4 regions of the Vibrio sp. T11.5 genome follow, and region 1 is predicted to be linked to each of the others. Evidence: predicted binding sites of a transcription regulator. Region 1 holds the regulator's gene; each other region holds the start of a gene.

What was found. The regulator PurR, encoded in region 1, represses purine synthesis genes. The targets are predictions, from matches to a motif close to TNANGNAAACGTTTNCNTNA.
Region 2: purE (5-(carboxyamino)imidazole ribonucleotide mutase) is a predicted target of PurR. The motif match lies at 1,799-1,818, and genes of this name have one in related genera.
Region 3: glpX (class II fructose-bisphosphatase) is a predicted target of PurR. The motif match lies at 3,519-3,538, and genes of this name have one in related genera.
Region 4: glyA (serine hydroxymethyltransferase) is a predicted target of PurR. The motif match lies at 2,188-2,207, and genes of this name have one in related genera.

What each region holds. Positions count from the first base shown of each region.
Region 1 is NZ_JAPPTP010000001.1:628,542-634,663, reverse strand. Features, by position in the region: gene OH455_RS02965 (alpha/beta fold hydrolase) at 1-696, shown strand, start outside; gene OH455_RS02960 (putative signal transducing protein) at 693-1,004, opposite strand; gene OH455_RS02955 (TVP38/TMEM64 family protein) at 1,001-1,696, opposite strand; gene OH455_RS02950 (TfoX/Sxy family DNA transformation protein) at 1,834-2,427, opposite strand; cyclic di-GMP riboswitch class I at 2,616-2,701, opposite strand; gene purR (HTH-type transcriptional repressor PurR) at 2,847-3,854, opposite strand; gene torD (molecular chaperone TorD) at 4,069-4,716, opposite strand; gene torR (two-component system response regulator TorR) at 4,954-5,667, shown strand; gene elyC (envelope biogenesis factor ElyC) at 5,718-6,122, opposite strand, start outside.
Region 2 is NZ_JAPPTP010000021.1:69,568-75,689, reverse strand. Features, by position in the region: gene aroE (shikimate dehydrogenase) at 1-120, opposite strand, end outside; gene hemF (oxygen-dependent coproporphyrinogen oxidase) at 196-1,113, opposite strand; gene OH455_RS18190 (L-threonylcarbamoyladenylate synthase) at 1,135-1,692, opposite strand; gene purE (5-(carboxyamino)imidazole ribonucleotide mutase) at 1,889-2,374, shown strand; gene OH455_RS18180 (5-(carboxyamino)imidazole ribonucleotide synthase) at 2,379-3,512, shown strand; gene OH455_RS18175 (DNA topoisomerase family protein) at 3,557-4,141, opposite strand; gene OH455_RS18170 (DUF494 family protein) at 4,164-4,643, opposite strand; gene dprA (DNA-processing protein DprA) at 4,646-5,761, opposite strand; gene def (peptide deformylase) at 6,001-6,122, shown strand, end outside.
Region 3 is NZ_JAPPTP010000019.1:21,387-27,508, reverse strand. Features, by position in the region: gene OH455_RS17150 (bifunctional aspartate kinase/homoserine dehydrogenase II) at 1-1,875, shown strand, start outside; gene metF (methylenetetrahydrofolate reductase) at 2,089-2,979, shown strand; gene zapB (cell division protein ZapB) at 3,053-3,295, opposite strand; gene glpX (class II fructose-bisphosphatase) at 3,599-4,606, shown strand; gene groL (chaperonin GroEL) at 4,724-6,122, opposite strand, start outside.
Region 4 is NZ_JAPPTP010000015.1:62,064-68,185, forward strand. Features, by position in the region: gene OH455_RS15370 (hypothetical protein) at 1-301, shown strand, start outside; gene glyA (serine hydroxymethyltransferase) at 860-2,110, opposite strand; gene OH455_RS15380 (YitT family protein) at 2,477-3,076, shown strand; gene vexH (vibriobactin export RND transporter permease subunit VexH) at 3,139-6,122, opposite strand, start outside.

The DNA.
Region 1 (6,122 bases):
AAACAGATCAAAGCCTACCGGCAGCATTTCAATCTGCTACTTGTTGATTTGCGAGGACACGGAAAATCTAGCCCTTTTTTGAAAGAACTGATTTCCAATCGCTATACATTTAAAGCTGTCACGGCCGATATTCTCAAAGTACTCGATCATCTAAAGATAACGTCGGCTCATTTTGTGGGCATGTCTTTAGGGACCATCATCGTGCGAAATTTAGCAGAAATGTCGACGGGAAGAGTTAAGTCAATGGTTCTGGGAGGTGCAGTAACACGCCTTAATACACGCTCTCAAGTTTTGGTGAGGTTAGGGAATATGTGTAAGCATATTGTGCCTTACATGTGGCTGTACAGCCTATTTGCTTATATCGTCATGCCACAACGCACTCAGAAAGAATCTCGCCATCTATTTATTCGTGAGGCTAAGAAGCTTTGCCAAAAAGAGTTCAAGCGCTGGTTTATTCTTACAGCAGACGTGAATCCTCTCATGCGCTATTTTAAAGAACGTGAGTTGCCTATCCCAACGCTCTACTTAATGGGGGAAAGAGATTATATGTTCATTCGACCAGTTAAAGAAATGGTTGCTGCGCATAAAACGAGTACATTGTTGGAGATCCCAGATTGCGGTCACGTATGTAATGTCGAGCGCCCTGAAGCATTTAACCAGTACTCGATCGAGTTTATCAAGAGTCAGGCTACTTAAGTAGGGCTTGCAGCTCCGCACTGCCAACATACACCAAATTGAGCTTCGTTAGCTTCCCCACACTCTCCACAGCACCATTCATTGCCCGCGCAGGTTTGTTGATGAAACTGTTCAATGATTGCGATTGCGCGCTTTTTCATTTGAAGGTCTATTAACCATACATAAGGCTGCGAATGTTCTCCGAATGGGATCTCTCCTTGCAGGCTGAAGATACCTTCTCCTCTCACTTCGCAATGTATTCGGTTGGACTTAAGAAGCTCACAAATGATGTGAGCTTCAGGAGGGTTGTTAGCGGTGAATATTTTCAAGACGGGCTCCCATCTCGTGTCTGTGGTGACCCTTTAATTTTTCCCATCACCCATTTGGTAATCACAGGGAAGAGTCCTAGAAGAGCGAATGAGGCCAATACTGATGGAGAGACAATACCTGATAAGCTATCTATCTGTGCCAATTGTGTACCTGCATTCAGGTATACCGCTGTACCAGGTAGCATGCCTAGCTGACTAACGAGATAAAATCGAGCCGTTGAAATAGGTGTCAGACCCATGAGTAAGTTGATGAGAAAAAATGGAAACACAGGTATGAGGCGCAACGAGAACAGGTAAAAAGCCCCATCTCGATCGACACCTTGGTTGATGGCATTCAGTTTGTCGCCAAACTTACTTTGTACCCAATCACGTAGCAGGAAGCGGCTACTCAAGAAGGCTAATGTTGCTCCTATGGTGCTGGCAAATGAAACGAGTAACAAACTTGTCCAAAACCCAAATAGAGCGGCGCCAAGTAGTGTGACTACTGCTGCCCCTGGAATGGAAAACGCAGTGATAGCGATGTAAGCCAGGAAGTAGATAGCCGCAGCTAAGGTAAAATTACTGTTGATGTATGCAGATAATGCAACTTGTTGTGATTTGGCATTTTCTAACGTTAGGTATTGACCGAAATTGACTCCGAGAAAAATGATCAGGCCGACCAACAGGATACCCAACACAAGTTTCTTATTCATAACGACTTCCTCTATTTCGAGCAGCAGACACATTGCGCTCATTTAAATTGTTAACAAATAAGAACTGTTTGGCAAAGATTAAATTTCACAGCCAATAAAAAAGCCAACCGTCTGGTTGGCTTTTCATCGATTCTTGATTAGCTGTTGAGTATGTTGACCAGCTCCTGTCGACGTTCAGGTGGAATGACGGACCAATGCTTACCATTGATTGCGCCTTCCAACGCCCAGAGCAATTCTAAGGACACGTCTGCGGTATGAGTGGCTTGAATCGCCTTAAATGCCTTAACTGAACCTGTTTCCTCTAAATTTTCAACGCTATCGATGCCCGCTTTCTTTAGCATACGTTCAGTTGCAAGACGGAGGTTAGGGAGGTCTTTAAGGCGGTTAGGTCGAGTTTTCGCTTGAGATGTCTTTTCTTTTTTAGCGACTTCGAGTGCGCTCTGCGCTAGCTCTATCGCGCGGGTGGGGCAGGAGGCGACATCGTTGGTTAAAGCGAAATATTTGGTTACGACCGGGAAGCCTCGTTTTTTGTAAACATAGGGCTCTAAGCCTTCAGATTTAAATTGACTAGCCAGTTTGTCGTCGGCGCGGATATGGAGCATATCGTTAACTACCAATGCGAACATTGTGTCGTCTGCGAAGATTCCGAATCCGCCGAACATCGAACGCGATTTTATACGACCAAGTGGGTCAAAAAGTCGCATCGAGTCTTTAAGTATTGGTTTATCCATGCTGTGTTATCTCGGTGTATATTATTATACGCCACCAAATTCAGGTCCGAGAGATTAGCAAAATAATGCAGATAAAGTGTCAATAAGGTGTCATACCAGATTAAAACTCATACATTTACAATGTTCGCTCAAAAGTGAGAATTGTAGTGTTGTGTTTTAAACGATACGAATCGTTTGCATCTTTGCCCATCGGCAACCCCGCTACCTTTCAGTTTCCTGAGTCAGGCCGGAAGCTTTGCGTCCCACTCTTTCGAGTGGTTTGCCCTGTTCGTGGCATTAGTCGAACATCTTAAGGATAAATAAAATTTGAGGCAAGTATCACATCTCTATTGATCAAATGTGATCTTGGTTCAATTAAATTGCGCCTGAATGATAGGCCCGACTAATAGATTGAGTTATTAATCGGGCGTTTCACACTGCTATTTGTTGAATTTGCACACAGTATCGCGTACTACAATTTCTGGGTGCATTTCAAATACACGCTTTTCATGCTCTTTGTCTTTGATGCGTTCGAGAAGAATTTCAAACGCATTTTTACCAACGCGTCGTTTAGGTTGGTGGACCGTTGTGAGTGGTGGTGAGAAATACTCGGCGAGTTCGATGTTGTCATAGCCAATCACAGAAACATCTTCTGGAATACGAACACCTTTTTGCTGCAGTCTGCTCATTAAACCTAGTGCCATGGTGTCGTTGAAACAGAACACTGCTGATGGTTTTTTGTCCATGGCGACGATTTTATCGGCTGCCAACACCGCTGTATCGCACTCGAAGTTACCTTCTAGAATCCAATCTTCGTTGACGGAAAGATTGGCTTCGGTCATTGCACGACGGAAGCCTAAGATACGTTCCTGACAGGCCGCTTTTTCGAAGTGACCGCTTAGACAAGCAATATCTTTATGCCCGTTGTCTATTAGGTATTTGGTCGCAAGATAACCCCCCTCTTCTGAGTTATCAATGATCTTGTCGGCTTGAGAGCTTTCAGGCCCCCAATCCATGATTACTTTAGGAATGTCTTTCTGACGGTCTAGCATCTCACTGAGTTCTTCTGTTAGGTCAGAACACATAACTAGAATGCCATCGACACGTTTTTCCGCGAGCATACGGATATAGTCGCGTTGTTTCTCGTAGATGCCACCAGTGTTACATAAGATCAACGTGTAGCCTTGACGATAACAATAGCTTTCTACACCATCAATGACTTCAGAGAAGAATAGGTTGGTCGATTGAGTAACAAGCATGCCGATAGTACGAGTAGTATTACACTTCAGGCTGCGTGCGACGGCGCTTGGTGCGTAATTCAATTCCGTGACCGCTTCCATTACCTTTTCTTGTGTCGCCTCGGCAACAAAGCGTGTCTTATTAATTACGTGAGAAACTGTTGTAGTTGACACACCAGCTAGGCGTGCCACATCTTTAATAGTGGCCATAAGGTTCTGTCCTGTCGATGACTGCCAGGAGGTATATTCAGATTGTAGAATAAATTGGCAGAAAGTATCAGAAACACAAAAACCGCTTAATTCAGCGGTTTGTCTCTAGTTCATTCATTTTTATCGTTTGCGGTCACGATTCTAGACCGCAAACAAAAGAAGAGCAAACAAAAAGAAGGTGTAATAAGTTTTGTATCACACATTCATAACAAGGTTACTCACCTCTTAAGTAGGCGCAGTCGAGTTCAAGAAACGTAACCAGTAGCAAAGCAGCCGCAGAGTAAAAGCCAAATTTGTCCAATGTTTCGCAATGCTTACTAAATTGTGGCACCCAACTCAGGAGATGTTGTTGAATAAATCCTTCCTGTTCGGCAAATGAATCTTCCATGTGGCGTTCTTGATCTAGCTCGTTAGCTTGGATAATCAGGTTGCCCAAAAAATCGAGCTCAATCGCTAGGTGGTCTGCGGGCTCATTCAGCCCTTTGTCTACCTCAATGCCATGTTTAGCCATCAACTCCGCCATGTCTGCGGCTGGTTGGTCATTGAGAAGGCCAGAGTTGCCGATATATATCGAAGCGTAAGGCAGTGCTGAGTCCTTGTTTGATTTGAGAAACAAATCGCAAAAGTCTGCGGCCAGTTCAAGCTGAGCATCTTCACGATCGATAAGACGATTGAGCGCAATGACTAGTTTATCTATGGCTGGTTTCAGGTGAGAGTTTTCCCCCAGCCCTGTTAGAAAAGAACGGATCTCTACAGATTGATACTGCTGAAGATCCTCTTCTGTTAGCTCTTTAGCAAATAAGCTGGACAACCACCAGTATATTTCAGCGCGTTTTTCGTTGAATGCTTTAAGTTCTTGCATGAGTTCAGACTCCTGAAAATTCTGCTTTCCAGTTTAACCAATAAAAATGAATAGCGATAATGGGTGTTGTTTCAGATTGAGTGCAAAAGTGCAAAGTTATTAATGCCTGAGACTAGTTTTGTTTTGAATCAATAAACACTCAGGTTTCCCCTTGATAGGACGACAAACACTAGAATTGTTACTGATTATGAATAGAATACAAACGAAGACAATTCCAAATGTAAGTAAGTGGTGTAAATGAGCTATCACGTATTAGTAGTTGAAGACGACACAGTGACTCGCAGCAAGTTGGTTGGCTACTTTCAAAACGAGGGTTACCAAGTCAGTGAAGCTGAAAGCGGCGAGCAAATGCGCGACACGCTACAAAGTGATGAAGTTGATTTGGTGATGCTGGATATCAACCTTCCCGGTGAAGATGGGTTAATGCTCACACGTGAACTTCGCAGTCAATCAGACATTGGAATTATTCTCGTAACGGGTCGCACGGATAGCATTGATAAAATCGTAGGCCTAGAAATGGGCGCAGATGATTATGTCACCAAGCCGTTTGAACTGCGTGAATTGCTTGTTCGTGTTAAGAACCTATTGTGGCGCATTGCCGCAACTCGTCGTGGCATTGATGTCGATGAACAGCAAAAAAATACAGGCAATGTGATACGTTTTGCTGAATGGACCTTTGATGTTCCTCGTCGCGCTCTAAGCAAAAATGGCGAACCAGTAAAACTGACCAAAGCCGAATATGAGCTGTTAGTCGCTCTTTCCTCTTATCCGAACCAAGTACTCAGCCGAGAACGTATACTCAATATGATCAGTCATAGAGTTGATGCACCTAATGATCGCACGATCGATGTGTTAATTCGCCGGATGCGCGCTAAGATGGAGTTTGATCCTAAAAATCCACAAATTTTTGTGACTGTTCATGGTGAAGGGTATATGTTTGCGGGTGACTGAGTTAAACAGACAACTAAAAAATACCGAGGTATATCCTCGGTATTTTTTTATTATACATCGTTATCGGATGGCTCTTCGTAATTTGTTGCCCAGTCGCGAAGTGACTGCCAGATCCGTCCCAGCGTCTCATGCCAATAGCGTTCAGTTTGCTCGAGATACACGGCTTTAGGTGCGTATTTTGCCCAAGCTTGGGTTACCTTGTTGTGAGCCAGATAGTTGGTTGGAGCTGGGTAAGGTTTAAGACCAGCAGAATGAAATTCGTGCAGAGCGCGTTTCATATGACTGGCGGACGTGACGACGACCAGATTGTCACGTTTAACCACTGGCACCGCTTGTCTTGCTTCCTCCCAAGTATCTTTGGCTGACTCCAGCAACAAAATATCTGGTTTTGAAACGCCAAGCGCTAGGGCAACTTTTGCCATCATGCGAGCGTTACTCACTTCAGAACCTCCAGA
Region 2 (6,122 bases), on a different contig from region 1:
CTCAGCAGAATAGGTCAATGACTGATTGGTTTGACGAGCAAACAGTGTATGAATGAACGGTGACTTACTTTGGCTTATCGGGTTTCCGAAAACGGCATAACGATCTATCTGCTGGGTCATATCCTTACCTACTCAAAACAAAAAGGGCCATTGCAAACCAATGACCCTATCATTAACCCTATAAGGAAGAAAGTGTTACCAATCGCGAGGCTTCAAGTAGTCCTGATACAACTCTGATTCATGGGTTCCCGGCTCCACTTGGTAACTGTATTCCCATCTTGCCAATGGTGGCATAGACATCAGGATAGACTCAGTACGGCCACCACTTTGCAGACCAAAGAGCGTTCCGCGGTCATAGACCAAGTTAAACTCAACATAGCGACCACGACGATAGAGCTGGAACTGACGCTCTCGCTCACCGTATTCGGTTGCTTTTCGGCGCTCGACAATTGGTAAGTACGCTTGGCAATACCCTTCACCAACGGCTTTGATGTAATCAAAACACTTATCGAACTCCCAATGATTCAAGTCGTCAAAGAACAAACCACCAACACCACGTGTTTCATCACGATGAGGCAGGTAGAAATACTTGTCACACCAAGCTTTATGCTCTGGATACACTTCATTACCGAACGGGGCACACAACTCTTTGGCAGTGTTATGCCAATATTGGGCGTCTTCTTCAAAAGGATAGAAAGGTGTCAGGTCAAAACCACCACCAAACCACCAGATAGGCGCTTCACCATCTTTCTCAGCAATAAAGAAGCGCACATTGGCGTGTGATGTGGGGATATAAGGGTTTTTCGGATGCATAACCAAAGATACACCCATCGCCTCAAATCTACGACCTGCAAGTTCAGGGCGATGTGCCGTAGCAGACGCTGGCATTTCTTTTCCCTGTACGTGCGAAAAATTCACACCACCTTGCTCAAACACAGCACCCTCAGTCATCACTCGAGTGCGACCACCACCACCTAAACGTTCACCAGGTTCACGACTCCAGGCATCTTCTATAAACTCAGCTTGGCCGTCGGCCTGTTCGAGTTGTTGACAGATGGAATCCTGTAGCTCCATCAGGAACTGTTTAACTGCTTGCTTGTCGATGGCTGACATGTTTCTACTTCCTTTGCAGGGCTAACCCTGTCTTAATACCTTGGATGTTTTTGCGTCGCGAATTTCACTTGGCTTGTCTCGCCCACCCGTTTTTCCCGCCAGAATTGCAACTAAGCAATCACCGAGTTGCTGTTCAACTTCGGCGGTCGTCATACAAGGGGGTTCACCGGTCAAATTTGCGCTGGTAGAGGTTAACGGCTTTCCAAACGCATTACACATCTTTTGTACCAAAGGATGATCCGTCACACGCACCGCAATCGAGTCAAACTGGCCTGAAACCCAATCCGACACTTTATCGCTACACGGCATAATCCAAGTAACTGGGCCAGGCCAAGTTTGATGCACTTTCTGTAACTGCTCATCAGTCAGCTGAGACTCGTCAATGTATGGCAGTAATTGTTCATAACTGGCGGCAATCAGAATCAAACCTTTCTCTGCTGGCCTTTGTTTCAGCTCTAATAGTTTCTGAATCGCTTCAGGGTTATCAGGATCACAACCAACACCGAATACGCCCTCCGTCGGGTACGCAATGACTTCACCGTTTTTCAGAGCTAATAGAGCCTGCTCAAAATTATCCACTGATTCTTTCCTGTCTGATGTACTGTCTAACCACTAAGTTTACAAACAATCATTGATAGTGACTAAAGCTATTTATTTATAAATTGTGTCAATCTAGATTGAAACTTTACGCAAACGTTTGCTTGAGATTAAAATCCCCGTATAATGCGCTCAAATTTATCTGCTCATCAATAGAGTTGCATTAAGGGAGTTGAAGATGAAAGTCGGTATCATCATGGGTTCTAAATCTGACTGGCCAACCATGAAACTAGCAGCTGAAATGCTGGATCAGTTTGGCGTCGAATATGAAACAAAAGTGGTGTCAGCTCACCGTACTCCGCAGCTTCTTGCTGATTATGCCAATAGCGCCAAAGAGCGTGGCCTCAAAGTCATCATTGCCGGTGCCGGCGGTGCCGCTCATTTACCAGGTATGGCAGCCGCTTTCACTAGCTTGCCTGTTCTCGGTGTCCCTGTTCAATCGCGTGCATTAAAAGGTATGGACTCGCTACTATCGATTGTTCAAATGCCAAAAGGTATCGCGGTAGGAACATTGGCTATTGGTGAAGCAGGCGCGGCGAATGCGGGCATTCTCGCAGCTCAAATCATTGGCACGCACGATGACACTGTGATGGAGAAAATCGAAGCATTTCGCAACCAACAAACTGAAACCGTGTTAGCTAACCCAAATCCAGCAGAGGACTAATCCCATGCATGTGTTAGTGCTTGGAGCGGGACAGCTGGCACGCATGATGTCACTGGCTGGCGCTCCTCTGAATATCGATATTATTGCGTATGATGTGGCGAGCGAAAATATCGTCCATCCGCTAACTCAGTCGCTGCTGGGCAAAGGGTTGGACAATGCCATTGAGCAAGCAGATGTCATTACCGCCGAGTTCGAGCATATCCCAAATGATATTCTTGATGTTTGCCAAGCAAGCGGAAAGCTCTTCCCCTCTGCCGACGCCATCAAAGCTGGCGGTGACCGACGAATCGAAAAAGCATTGCTAGACAGTGCGAAGGTCCACAATGCCAAATACCATGTGATCCAGACACGCGAAGACTTTGCTCATGCTATAGAATATGTCGGTATTCCAATGGTGTTAAAGAGTGCCTTGGGTGGTTATGATGGCAAAGGTCAGTGGCGACTCAAAGACCCAGCTCAGATAGACGCACTATGGGCTGAGATGGAAGCGTGTATTAACGCCACAGAAACACAAGCCATTGTTGCGGAGGAGTTCGTTCCTTTTCAACGTGAAGTGTCACTTGTCGGTGCACGCGGTAAAAATGGCGAAGTTACAGTATATCCACTTGCAGAAAACGTCCACACCAATGGCGTACTCAGCGTCTCGACCGCCATTGCCGATACTGAGTTGCAACAACAAGCACAAGAAATGTTCACTGCGGTAGCTAACGAGCTCAACTATGTAGGCGTTCTGGCACTCGAGTTCTTTGATTTGAATGGCTCCTTGTTGGTCAACGAAATTGCACCTCGTGTCCATAACTCTGGCCACTGGACACAACAAGGTGCAGAAACCTGCCAGTTTGAGAATCACTTACGAGCAGTGTGTCGCATGCCGCTGGGTAGCACCAAGCTGATCCGCGAAACGTCGATGATCAATATCCTCGGTGAAGATACCCTGCCAGAAAGCGTGCTCGCTATGCCTGGATGTCACGTTCACTGGTATGGGAAAGAAAAGCGCGCAGGACGCAAGATGGGCCACATTAACGTGTGTGGTGATTACAGTGGTGAACTGCAACGTCAATTATCGGCTCTAGCGGAAGTCTTAGACGCGGATGCTTTCGCGGCGGTTCACGATATAGCGCGTCACGGTAAGCACTAATCATCGCAATCTTGATAAAAAACGGCGCTGTTTCAGCGCCGTTTTTATTGTTGCCTCTGGGTGTGATGGCATTTTCGATCAGCACACTGATGTTTAACCCCACTAGCGAGCTTCTTCTCGATCAATAAAGGAAAGCCACATTGTTCGCACTTACCCTTAACTGGCGGCTGATTAACCGCAAACTTACATTTAGGGTAATTATCACAAGCAAAAAAAGCTTTGCCAAAACGGTTCTTTCTCTCGACCAAATGACCTTTGCCACACTCCGGACACGCATGATTCACTTGAGCCTCTTGTTCAGTCGGTGTCTCAAGTGACTCAATATGATCACACTGCGGATAATGACTACAACCAATAAACATTCCGTAACGCCCTTGGCGCAGCACCAATTCATTAGAGCACTTCGGACAGGGTACGCCCAGCTCTTTAATAATATGGCCGTCATTCTGATGCAAAGGTTGGATAAAGTCGCAAGTAGGATATTGATTACAGCCCAAAAACGGGCCGTGCTTGCCGTGACGAAGTTGTAGTTCGCCTTCTCGCTTCTCTGACTGGCATTTTGGGCACGCTTTGTGTTCTAAAGCGTGCTCATGGGCCGAAAACAACTGATGATCTATTTTACCGCTCATAGCCACTCATGGAGTTTGGAGTTTAATGAAGAATACCTTGCTCTTTGGTATACAACAGCTCTTCCATAAGCGTGTAGGCGTTTTCATTACCTGGCACATTAAACAGCACCATGAGCACAATCCATTTCAGATCATCCAGTTCAAATTCGTCTGTCTCAAGCCCCATAATACGGTCAATAACCATCTCACGAGTCTCAGTCGTCAGCACATTGACCTGTTCAAGGAAAGTCAAAAAACCTCGCGATTCAAGGTTTAGACGCTCACACTCTTTCGCAGTATAGATACGCGTTGAGGTGGATGTGCTACAAATAGAAATCGCGGAGTGCGTTTCGCTTTGCTGCAATGCAGCCAACTCTTCTAGCCAGACAAGGGCTTTATAAATGTCTTTTTGATGAAAGCCAGCACGAAGTAATTCTTCCTCTAACTCATCTTGATTGACCTGTAACTCTGCATCGCTATGGATGTAAGTTTCAAACAGATACATTAGGATATCCATCATCATAGCTAGCCCCTCCCCTTTCGAATATAGCCACCGGAAACCGCAACAACATGCCCCAAGAGCTCAAGCTCCAAGATCTGCATCATGACTTCATGAACAGGTATATTGGTCCTGCTTGCAAGAATATCAACTGGTGTAGCCTTACTTCCTACGTTAGCTAACAGCTGAGGAAATGGCAATTCTTCTTTGCAATCAATTTGTTCAAATAGTTCATTTTGAACAGAAGGCTTGTTTAAATCAGACCAGCGAATAAGGCTCTCTATTTCATCGACAATATCAGAAACCTGTTGAACCAAACATGCTCCTTGTTTTATCAATAGGTTACAGCCTCTGGCGTGAGGATGGTGAATCGACCCCGGAACGGCAAACACTTCACGGCCTTGTTCTATCGCATAACGAGCTGTAATTAAAGAGCCACTTTTCTTTGCTGCCTCTATGACTAAAACACCCACTGACAAACCACTAATGATTCGATTTCGGCGTGGGAAGTTATCGGCTTTGGGCTTCATATTAGGATGGAGCTCCGACACTAGTGCACCTTGCTGAATGATTCGTTGAGCTAACGCCTGATGACGTGCCGGATACACAGAATTTAAGCCACAACCGAGCACGGCGACAGTTTGCCCATTACCATTTAGAGCCCCATCATGGGCATAACCATCAATACCCAACGCTAAACCGCTAGTCACAACCATGTCTTGATTCACCAACTGTGTTGCAAAGCTGCGAGCGGTGTTAAGCCCATCAATACTGGCATTGCGACTGCCCACGATAGCTATTTGTGGCAGACACAGGCTTTCAAGCTGACCTTCAACAAACAACGTTGCTGGCGCAGCATCAGCTTGTTTCAACAGTGCCGGATACCGATGGTCACTTGAAGGTAGAATGGTTCTGACATTTGAGGCTTCTTGCCACTCGAAACACACCTCAACATCCCCCGCAGCCCGGTGCTGGAGATATGTCAGTTGGGAGTCAGAAAAGCCTAAACGGCGCAATGTCTCAGATGAAGACTCAATGATGTTGATTGGAGAATCCACCTCTACCAAGCGCTGAAACGCTTTTGGCCCGATCTGAGGCGTAAAGTATAAGCTCAGCCAAGCCGTTAGTTCTTCTTCTGTCATAGGAAAATTTAGTCAGGCCCAACAACTTATTACACGACTCCGACTGGCCATAACGAGCCAACCTAGACTTCGCATTTTAAGCCACTTTTGGCCGCTCATCGTTCGCCAAATTTAACGTTGTAATTAACTCGGGAAAATACGCAAAAACACAATGAGGCTGTCATTTAGGTGGCAAAATGTCTAGAATTGAGCCAACAAGGTTTATCCTGATTCGGCTCAGTTCAACATTTCGAGTGTATATGTCTGTATTACAAGTATTAACATTCCCAGATGAGCGCCTTCGCACTGTTGCAAAACCAGTGGAAAAGGTGACCCCTGAGATTCAAAAGTTCGTCGACGACATGATTGAAACCATGTATGA
Region 3 (6,122 bases), on a different contig from region 1:
GTTGTGATCACGGGCTTTATGGCACAGGATGAGCAAAGCCATACCGTACTGCTTGGTCGCAATGGCTCGGATTACTCCGCTACCGTTATTGGTGCACTAGCCGAAGTGAAACGTGTCACAATCTGGAGCGACGTGGCCGGAGTCTACAGTGCAGACCCTCGTTTAGTCTCTGATGCATGCCTTCTACCATTACTTCGCCTTGATGAAGCCAGTGAGTTAGCCCGACTTGCTGCGCCAGTCCTGCACAGCCGTACTCTTCAGCCAGTCGCGCAAAGTACGATGGACTTGCATCTACGTTGCAGCCACGAACCAGAGGACGGCTCCACACGCATTGAACGTGTGCTGGCCTCAGGTCGCGGTGCGAAAATCATCTCGTCGCTGAAAGAAGTACTGCTGATCCAACTAAATTTTGCCTCTGGACACGATTTCAGCCGCCTTGAACAAGAAACCCTAACCGGTCTGAAGCGAGCTCAACTTGAGCCACTGACCTATGAAGCACAAGAAGATCAACAAACACTGCGTTTAGCGTATACCGCAGAGATTGCAGGCGGTGCTCTCGAGTACCTGCAAGACGCTGCAATAGAAGCTGAAATTAAGCTCAAAGAAGGCTATTCGTTAATTGCAGCTGTCGGCGCAGGCGTCACTAAAAGCGCCAACCATTGTTATGGCTTCTACCAAAAGCTTAAGTCTTCTCCGGTGGAGTTTGTTTCAGAATCCCAGTCCGGATTAAGCTTAGTCGCGGTGCTGCGTCGTACGGATACTTCTGTTCTGGTCAAGTCAATTCACAGCCAGTTGTTTCAAGCTCAGAAACGTGTCGGCATTGCACTTTGTGGCAAAGGCAATATTGGCTCGAGCTGGCTTGAACTTTTCGCTGAGCAAAAAGCAGAGCTAGAAAAACGTCGCGGCATGAACTTCGAATTGGTTGCTGTTGTTGGCAGCCAAAACTACTGGTTCAATCCTAAAGGGATTGATGCCAGTACCGTAAGCGGCCACTACGAAGAAGAAGCCATTGAGTATCAAGGCGATGAGTGGGTAAGAAAACTTGGCGCGATTCAGGGCTACGATGACGTCGTTGTGCTTGATGTGACGGCCAGCCAGCAACTGGCCGAACGTTACCTGAATATAGCAGAACAAGGTCTGCACCTTATCTCAGCCAACAAAGTCGCTGGCTCTGCATCGAGTGATTATTATCATCAAGTGCAAGATGCTTTTGCCAAGATAAACCGCCATTGGCTTTACAATGCAACGGTTGGAGCTGGTTTACCGATCAACCATACGGTGAAAGACCTACGGGAAAGTGGCGATGACATTCATGCTTTGTCGGGTATTTTCTCTGGCACGCTTTCTTGGCTGTTTCAGCAGTATGACGGTAATGTACCTTTTGCAGAACTAGTGGATCTCGCTTGGCAGCAAGGTTTGACTGAACCGGACCCGCGCTGCGATCTGGATGGCTCTGATGTAATGCGTAAGCTAGTTATTTTAGCGCGTGAAGCCGGGCTCGATCTGGAACCAGAAGCGGTTAAAGTGGAAAGTCTGGTTCCTGCTGAGCTTGCCGATCTGTCGCTGGACGACTTCCTCGATAAAAGCCAACTATTAAGTGAGCTGTTAGCCGAGCGTTTAGAGAAAGCTCAGCGCGAAGACAAGATACTGCGCTACGTTGCAAGACTGGAGAAAAATGGTTCCGCAACAGTCGGCGTTGAAGCGCTTAGCAAAGAGCATGCTCTGGCTAACTTGCTGCCATGTGACAACATCTTCGCCATCGAAAGCAAATGGTACAAGGATAATCCACTGGTCATTCGCGGCCCCGGCGCAGGCCGAGAGGTTACCGCAGGTGCAATTCAGTCTGACCTCAACCTGCTTTCCAGCTTGTTATAATTGAATAAAGCGCAGCCCTTAGCTGCGCTTTTTCTTTCTCAGTTATACCATTACCTTTCAAGTTGAAAACGTCTAATATTTAACTTGAGAAAAATTCATAATCGTACTGTTGACTTTAAATCGTATTCAATACATTCTGTGGACATATAGACGTCTAAACGTCGATTTGAGGATTTGAGTTTTGTGGTCTAGTAACCACATGGAGAGAGTAAGATGGGATATACGCACGCCGGCCATATAGATGCCTTAAACCAGAATATTGCCGAACTTTCTGACAACATCAATGTGTCATTCGAGTTTTTTCCACCCAGCAGTGAAAAGATGGAAGAAACCCTATGGAACTCAGTCCATCGCCTCAAAACGCTAAAGCCTAAATTCGTTTCTGTCACTTACGGTGCGAATTCAGGTGAACGTGACCGCACACACTCCATCATTAAAGAAATTAAAGCTGAAACAGGGCTAGTTGCCGCTCCCCACCTAACGTGTATTGACGCGTCACGTGAAGAGCTAGCACGTATTGCTGATGATTACTGGGCGAACGGTATTCAGAGCATCGTCGCGTTGCGTGGTGACATCCCACCGGGCGGCGGTAAGCCTGAAATGTACGCCTCCGATCTGGTGAAACTGCTTAAAGAGCGTCACGATTTTGATATCTCCGTTGCCGCTTTCCCAGAAGTGCACCCAGAAGCCAAAAGTGCGCAGGCGGATCTACTCAACCTCAAACGTAAAGTAGATGCAGGCGCAAACCGCGCTATTACTCAGTTCTTCTTTGACGTTGAAAGCTATCTTCGTTTCCGTGACCGCTGTGTTGCAGCAGGCATCGACGTTGAAATCGTACCGGGTATTTTACCTGTTTCGAACTTTAAGCAAGCCTCACGCTTTGCCGCTCAGAACAACGTTAAAGTACCAAACTGGATGGCGAAACAGTTTGAAGGCTTGGATGATGACCCAACCACACGTCAGCTAGTTGGTGCGAGCCAAGCCATCGATATGATTCGAGTGCTGAGCCGAGAAGGTGTGAAAGACTTCCACTTCTACACACTAAACCGTGCAGAAATGACCTATGCGCTGTGCCATACCTTAGGCGTGCGACCTGTGGTGTAATCTCAACACTAATGACCCCTCTAAAAATGCAAAAAGGGTAGCCATGGCTACCCTTTTTATCATTAGACTATGATTACTCTACTTCGTCCATCTTACCTAGCAGATTACGAATACGATCCTGCCAAGCTGAATGTTCTTGTTGCATCTGCTGCGCTTTTTGTTCGATCTCTTCACGGCTAGAACGCAGTTCATTTGCTTCTACTGCCAGCTTCTCTTTTTCTTCTTTCAGCTCTTCCACTTCCATTTGTAGAAGTGCAATGGTGTCAACTGCAGTTTGGATTTTCGCTTCTAGTTTTTCTAGTACTTCAAAAGACATCTTAGCCTACCTTGTATTGTCCGGTTATTGTGAAGAGCTTTCTCCACCTAATGTACTCATTCTACTCAGGCAGAGAGTGATAAACACGCCCTATATTCTATATTTCGCACCATTCGGTCAAAAAAGCAGCATACATTGACAATGCACTGACGGAGAAGCTCTGAGAGCACATTTTTTATCGATTTCCCCCTGATTTTGATCGAGTTCAATTTCGCTTGGCGAAAGTGGCAAACGTTTACTTGCAACTATGCTAAAATCCTGCGCGTTTAATTCATTCCCCTATTCTCTAGATTTGGAGTCATTATGAAACGCGATTTAGCAATGGCATTTTCCCGAGTAACAGAAGGCGCCGCATTGGCTGGTTATAAATGGCTGGGACGTGGTGACAAAAATGCGGCTGACGGCGCTGCCGTTGAAGTGATGCGAACCTTGCTCAATAAGACCGATATCAGTGGGGAAATTGTGATTGGTGAAGGCGAGATTGACGATGCGCCTATGCTGTATATTGGAGAACACGTCGGAATCGGCGGGGATGCAGTCGATATTGCAGTCGACCCAATTGAAGGTACGCGCATGACGGCTATGGGGCAATCCAATGCGTTAGCCGTACTCGCCGCAGGTGAGAAAGGCAGCTTCCTAAAAGCACCTGACATGTACATGGAAAAGTTAGTCGTTGGCCCTTGTGCGAAAGGCTGTATTGACCTCAATAAGCCACTGAAAGAAAATCTAGAGAACGTCGCCCAAGCGTTGAATAAAACGCTAGATACGCTAGTCGTCATTACACTAGCTAAGCCACGCCATGACCAAGTTATAACAGAGATGCAGGCAATGGGGATACGTGTGTTTGCTGTTCCAGATGGCGATGTGGCCGCTTCGATTCTAACATGTATGCCTAACAGCGAAGTTGATGCAATGTACTGCATTGGCGGCGCACCCGAAGGGGTGGTGTCTGCTGCAGTGATCCGCGCTCTGGATGGTGACATGCATGGCCGTTTACTGCCCCGTCATGAGGTCAAAGGTGATACGGAAGAAAACCGAATTTATGGGACTGCAGAGCTAAAACGCTGTAAAGAAATGGGCGTAGAAGCGAATACAGTACTCACGATGGAAGAGATGGCCAAGAGCGATAATGTGGTCTTCTCAGCAACGGGGATTACTAAAGGTGATCTTCTCGATGGCATCACTCGCCAAGGTAACATTGCGACCACAGAAACACTGCTTATCCGTGGTCGTTGCCGTACCATTCGTAGAATTAAGTCCACTCACTATCTTGAGCGCAAAGACGCTGAAGTAAGAGAGATCATTCTCTAGCACCTAGTGGCGTTGCTAGAAGGGGGAGCTAACCTTCTGATCCTGTAAACACAGCCCATTAGATACGAAAACGGAGCCTAACGGCTCCGCTTTATTTGGCTAAGTAGCTAGGGATGATTACATCATACCACCCATGCCACCCATACCACCCATGCCGCCCATATCAGGCATTGCAGGAGCATCTTTTTGTGGTAGGTCTGTCACCATGGCTTCAGTCGTAATCATTAGACCCGCTACTGATGCAGCAAACTGAAGTGCGCTGCGAGTAACCTTAGTTGGATCTAAGATACCCATTGCGATCATGTCGCCATACTCACCAGTTGCAGCATTGTAGCCGTATGAGCCTTCACCGCCTTTCACGTTGTTCGCAACCACTGATTCTTCATCGCCTGCGTTCATAGTGATTTGACGGATAGGAGCCTCCATTGCACGTAGAGCAACGCGGATACCCACGTTTTGTTCTTCGTTATCACCTTGAAGTTCAGTGATCTTAGAAGCCGCGCGGATTAGCGCTACGCCACCACCAGCAACTACGCCCTCTTCAACTGCAGCGCGAGTCGCGTGTAGAGCATCTTCTACGCGATCTTTCTTCTCTTTCATTTCAACTTCAGTCGCAGCGCCAACTTTGATCACTGCAACACCGCCTGCTAGTTTAGCAACGCGCTCTTGTAGCTTCTCTTTGTCATAATCTGAAGTTGCTTCTTCGATTTGTTGACGGATTTGAGCAACACGACCAGAGATCATGGCTTCTTCACCAATGCCATCAATGATCGTTGTGTTTTCTTTAGTGATAGCAACGCGCTTCGCTTGGCCTAGGTCTTCTAGAACCACTTTCTCTAGCTCTAGACCTACTTCTTCAGAAATCACTGTACCGCCCGTTAGGATAGCGATGTCTTGAAGCATGGCTTTACGACGATCACCGAAACCAGGTGCTTTAACCGCCGCTACTTTCACGATGCCGCGCATGTTATTCACGACTAGAGTTGCTAATGCTTCGCCTTCAACGTCTTCTGCGATAATTAATAGAGGGCGAGAGGCTTTAGCGACTGCTTCTAGAGTCGGAAGAAGTTCGCGGATGTTTGATACTTTCTTGTCGATTAGAAGAATGAAAGGATTCTCTAGATCAACAGAACCTGCTTCTTGGTTGTTGATGAAGTAAGGCGATAGATAACCACGGTCGAACTGCATACCTTCAACCACGTCTAGCTCGTCTTGTAGAGCCTGACCTTCTTCAACAGTGATAACGCCATCACGGCCAACTTTTTCCATCGCTTCAGCAATGATATTACCGACACTTGAATCAGAGTTCGCAGAGATAGTACCTACCTGAGCAATCGCTTTAGTGTCTTCACATGGAACTGAAAGCGCTTTTAACTCTTCAACAGCAGCAACAACCGCTTTGTCGATACCACGCTTAAGATCCATTGGGTTCATGCCAGCTGCAACCGCTTTTAAGCCTTCATTTACAATAGCTTGAGCAAGTACAGTTGCCGTTGTTGTACCGTCACCCGCTGCA
Region 4 (6,122 bases), on a different contig from region 1:
TGCCCTCGCTGCATTAACAGCAGGCTGCGCTTCTAACACACAGCAGGACAATTTCCGTGAAGCTTCTTTTGAGCTGTGTAATACAGACGTTGAGCTTTACTCTGTGAGTGACGATGGTCGCGTGCGTATTGTGTGTGCAGATGGCTCTAAATTCGCGCTAAATAGTGAAAAGACACTCGAAACTATGCGTGACATCAACATTGATTACTGTGATGGTGAAGGTCTAGGTAAGTTCAGTGAAAGCCGCAAGTACTACTCTTTTAAATGTAAGTCAGGCACGCTGCTGAGTATTTCAAAATAACTTAAATCTAAAAGTAAAAAGATTGATGTCATATCAATCTTTTTTCTTTTCATCTGTAGACCAAGCCATAACTTAAACGTTCTTTGCAACAACACCTTACCGATCTCCCCATAACTGCCCCTTAAGCTTGTGATAAACCACTAAAGTCACACTATATTTATGCAACTACCTAGAGCACCGTTCTATGAGACTGAGTCTCCATACTCAGGTCCAATCAAACTCGCGGGTTATCATCAGCCCCTAATTTTCGGTAATCGGCCAGCCTTGCAGGCTCTCTCTTGCCTGACCATGCCGATAAAAATACGCAATGTTGGCACAGTTACTAAAAGAAATTGAAGACAAGCATTAAGGTTGACGCTCAAGCTCCCCTTCATTGACATCAATAAAATGATGATTGGGTGTTTAGTCGTTAGTAAATTAACTGTTATGAGGTGGGAACATTAAGAGCTTGTCGATTTACCCGTCATCACACATAAAAAAACCTCCAGAAGGAGGTTTTGAAACATGCTGGTATTGAAACCAACAGCAGAACATTTAAGGTTCCATACTGAATGCTAGTTAAGCGTAAACAGGTAGGCGCTTACAAATATCTAGAACCTTGGCTTTAGTTGCCGAGATAACATCCTCATTTCCGATGTTATCTAGCACGTCACACATCCAGTTCGCTAGCTCTTTTGCATCTTCTTCAGTGAAACCACGACGAGTAATGGCTGGAGAGCCTACACGGATACCAGAAGTCACGAACGGGCTACGTGGATCGTTTGGTACTGAGTTCTTGTTTACCGTGATGTTTGCAGCTCCTAGTGCTGCATCTGCATCTTTACCTGTGATGTCTTTGTCGATAAGGTCAACTAGGAACAGGTGGTTCTCTGTACCATTAGACACAATCTTGTAACCACGTTCTTGGAACTGAGCAACCATCGCTTTTGCATTTTTCACTACGCGGGCTTGGTAAGCTTTAAATTCTGGCTCCATGGCTTCTTTGAACGCGACGGCTTTGCCCGCGATAACATGCATCAGAGGACCACCCTGGCCACCAGGGAATACCGCTGAGTTCAACTTTTTGTACATATCTTCACCAGCGTTAGACAAAATCAGGCCGCCACGTGGACCTGCTAGTGTCTTGTGCGTTGTTGTTGTCACAACGTGCGCGTGTGGCACTGGTGTTGGGTATTCGCCTGCTGCGATTAGACCAGCAACGTGCGCCATGTCTACGAATAGGTACGCGCCAGCTTTATCTGCAATTTCACGCATTCGAGCCCAGTCAACGATTTGAGAGTAAGCCGAGAAGCCGCCGATGATCATCTTAGGTTTGTGCTCTAGAGCAAGCTGTTCCATTTCATCGTAGTTAATTTGACCCGCTTCGTCGATACCGTAAGGAATCACGTTGTAGTGCTTGCCTGAGAAGTTAACTGGTGAACCGTGAGTCAGGTGACCACCGTGTGCCAGGCTCATACCTAGAACGGTATCGCCTGGGTTTAGTAGTGCCATGTAAACTGCACTGTTTGCCTGAGAGCCTGAGTGTGGCTGAACGTTCGCGTACTCACAGCCGAATAGCTGACATGCACGATCAATTGCCAAAGCTTCCGCTTTATCAACGTACTCACAGCCACCGTAGTAACGCTTGCCAGGGTAGCCTTCAGCGTATTTGTTTGTTAGCTGAGAACCTTGAGCTTCCATTACACGTGGGCTCGTGTAGTTCTCAGAAGCGATTAGTTCAATGTGTTCTTCCTGGCGAAGAGTTTCTTCTTGGATTGCTGCGAACAGTTCCGCATCGTAATCTTCGATGTTCATATCACGCTTTAGCATCTGTATCTCCTGACTCAGATTTAAACTGAAATTTGCAAAAAACCGACCAATGACCCTATTAATCTACGTAAATTGAATCACGCAAACGTTTGCATCACGTTAATAGCGCGCATTCTACATAATTTGATCTTGGCCATAAAGAGAAAGTTTTACTTTTTCTCATGCAGATTCTTCATGTGGTTCTACAAGGATTGTCATATTGTCACCTTTCTAAACCGTATAAATATGAAAAGTGTCAATTTTTCCCTTTACACCCCGTAAAACGATAATTACATAGGTTTACCTTAAATTTGCTTATCAAGCTACCGAAAACCTCATTTTTTAAATAGTATGCGCGCCATTATCTACTATAAAAGTTTCAAACTGATGGAAAAACACTCACGTAAAGAAGATTGGATTGCTATTTTAACTGGTACATTTCTGGTCGCTCAGGGCGTTTTCTTCCTCCAATCGGCAAATCTGTTAACCGGAGGTACCACAGGCTTGGCCCTGCTTATGAGCCAGTTTGTGTCACTTTCCTTTGGTACGCTTTACTTTTTGGCCAATAGTCCTTTTTATTTACTCGCGTGGAAGCGTTTTGGTTCAAGGTTTGCTTTCAACAGTGCTATTTCTGGTGCATTGGTGTCTGTCTTTGCTGACCACCTATCTCTAGTCGTAAGCCTTGAAACGGTCAACGTTGTGTATTGCGCGGTTGCGGGCGGGTTACTGATGGGCTTGGGTATGCTTATCCTGTTCCGTCATCGCTCAAGTCTCGGCGGTTTCAACGTACTTTGCCTGTTTATTCAGGATAAGTTCGGTATCTCAGTGGGCAAGTCTCAGCTAGCCATCGATTGTTGCATCTTGTTCGCATCATTCTTCTTTGTCTCTCCTGAAATCATCGGTTTATCCATTCTGGGCGCTATCCTACTGAATGTCGTGTTAGCCATGAATCACAAGCCAACCCGTTATTCCGTCAATTATGGTTGAGAACCACGAAATAAAAAAAGCCCGCGAAAGTTGCGGGCTTTTGACGTTATTGGTCTCAGCTATCAGTGTGAGGTTCTGGCCTTCACATCGTGGCTTAGCTCTTTGTTCAATTCAGCTTCCACATGTCCCGGTGATTGCGTACTTGCTGAAATCAGTCGATACATCGCAGGGATAACAAACAAAGTCACCAGCGTTGCGAAACCCATACCGAAGAAGATCACCGTACCTACCGCTACTCGGCTTTCATAACCTGCACCTGTCGATAGGATCAGTGGAATGGCACCGGCAAGTGTCGTAAACGCTGTCATCATAATTGGGCGCAGACGACGTGCTGCGGCATCGACTATTGCTTTCTCAAACTCGAAACCGCGATCACGAAGCTGATTCGCAAACTCCACAATCAGGATGCCATTCTTGGTCACCATACCAATCAACATGATCATCCCTATCTGGCTGTAAATATTCAGGCCCTGACTCATAAAGAACAGCCCCAAGAAGCCGCCGAATACCCCCATAGGAACAGTAAACATCACCACTAGTGGGTTTATGAAACTTTCAAACTGAGCTGCCAAGACCAGATACGCGACCAACAGTGCTAAGCCAAACACCACCAGAATACTGGATTGGTTCTCTTTATAATCTTTCGATTCGCCGGAGTAGCTGACTGAGATATCACCCGGCAGAATGTCCACCGCTTGTTGATCTAGGAAGTCGAGTGCCTGACCTAAAGTATACCCTTCAGACAAGTTAGCCGTAACGGTAATCGATTTCTGCTTGTTGTAGTGGGACAAACGAATCGACGAAGCCACTTCTTCAATCTTAGTAACCGCATCCAGTGTCACCAACTCACCAGAACTGGTTCGCAGATAAATCTGGCTCAAATCCGTCGCATTATTGAAGCTGTTCTCATCACCACGAAGATAAACATCATACTCTTCGCCGCGTTCAACAAAAGTCGTCTCACTCTTACCGCCAAGCATAATTTCTAAGGTATCAGAGATATCTGACACACTGATACCCAACTCCGCCGCACGCTGCTTATCAACGGTGACCACCAACTCAGGAGTTCGCTCGGAATAGTTAATGTCCGCCCCTTCCATGATCGGCGACTCTTCAGCTAACTGCTCAAGCTTTTCAGCCCACTGTTTTAGTTCTGGGTAATCAGAACCTCCTAATACGAACTGAACTGGTTCACTAGAACCACCTCTGAAGCCTGGCATAAATGGGAAGACACGAACATCAGGAATACCCACCAGCGCCTTTCTCACCTCTCCTAGTGCCTGCTGAGCCGTTATATCACGATCATTCCAGTCATCCAGTATCATGATGACAAAACCTGTCTGGTCTCCTGCGTTACCACCAAAGGCGGGCGATTGAATACTAAAGGACTTAAGGAAACCTTCGCCCAGTAGCGGTAACAAGCGCTCTTCGACGATATCCATGTTCGCAGCCATGCGGTTGTAACTCGTAGCATCAGCACCACGAACAAAGGCAAAGATCACCCCGCGGTCTTCCGATGGTGTCAGCTGAGAAGGCACTTGCTTCATCAAAACCCAGCTTCCGCCGATACAGGTCAGAATGATGAGAGGCGCCGCCCACTTCCATTTCAAGGCCCCACGCAACACTTTACGGTAACCACTTTCCAAACGACCAAACATACGATCGATGAACTGGTTAAAACGATTTGGTTTCACATTGGCCTTTAACAACTGACTGCCTAAAACTGGCGTCAGAGTTAGTGCAATCAGTGATGAAAAAATCACCGACATCGCCAGCAATACTGAAAACTCAGTAAACAGCAAGCCAACCATACCATCCATAAAGGAGATAGGCAGGAACACCATGACCAATACCAGAGTTGTCGCCACAACGGCAAAACCGACCTCACGAGTCCCTTTGTATGCCGCCAACAGCGGTTTTTCTCCACGCTCGATATGGTGGAAAATGTTCTCCACTACTACGATGGCGTCATCGACCACCAATCCAATCGACAATATCAGCGCCATCAAAGTGATTAAGTTGATCGAAAAGCCGAAATAGTAGGCAGCCATGAAGGAAGAAATCAACGAAACAGGTACCGTTACTGCTGGGATCAGCGTGGCTCTAGCCTGACCAATGAATATGTACAGTACGAGAATAACTAGACCACCAGTAATAAACAGAGTGCTGTATACTTCCGCTATCGAACGCTCAATAAAAACGGTTGAATCATAGTCGATGGCAAGACGCGTTCCTGATGGAAGAAATTGTTGGATTTTTTCCACTTCATCATGCACTAAATCAGCGACTTCAAGCGGGTTTGCGTCTGATTGAGGCACAATACCCATGCTGACATTAACCACACCATCGCTCTTAAAGGTTGAGTTTTCATTCTCCGCGCCGATGTAGACATCAGCGACATCTTTCAGGTAGATAGGAGTATTGTCACTCGCCCGTTTAACCACCAAATATTCAAAATCCTCAGCCACGTTGTAGCTACGAGCAATCCGAACCGACATGACGATCTGATCGTTACGCACTTCACCGCCAGGACTTTCAATATTCTCATTATTGAGTGCCGCGGTAATGTCAGAAGTTGTGACTCCACGTCCTGCCATCTGAGCAGGTTTCAGCTTAACGTACATGACTTTGTACAAGCCGCCTGACACATCCACTGAGCTTACACCGGAAATCAAGCTGAATCTGTCGAGCAATACTCGGTCGACGTAGTCTGTCAGTTGGGTTCGATCCATCTCGGAAGAACTTAAATTAATGTAGACAGAGGCTTCACCCGACCCATTGTTCTTATAAACAATCGGATCATCCGCCTCATCAGGCAAGGAACGCTGTGCACGTGCAACCGCATCCCGAACATCACTCACGCCAGTATTGAGATCATAACCGAGTTCAAACGTAATAGTGATTCGTGAGCTGCCATTCCGCGTAGTCGATTCAATTTCATCAATGCCGCTGATACCAGAAAGCTGATCTTCCAGTACAGAAGTAATTTGGCTTTCAATAATGGTCGCTGAAGCGCCTTCATATCGAGTACTGATTGATACAACCG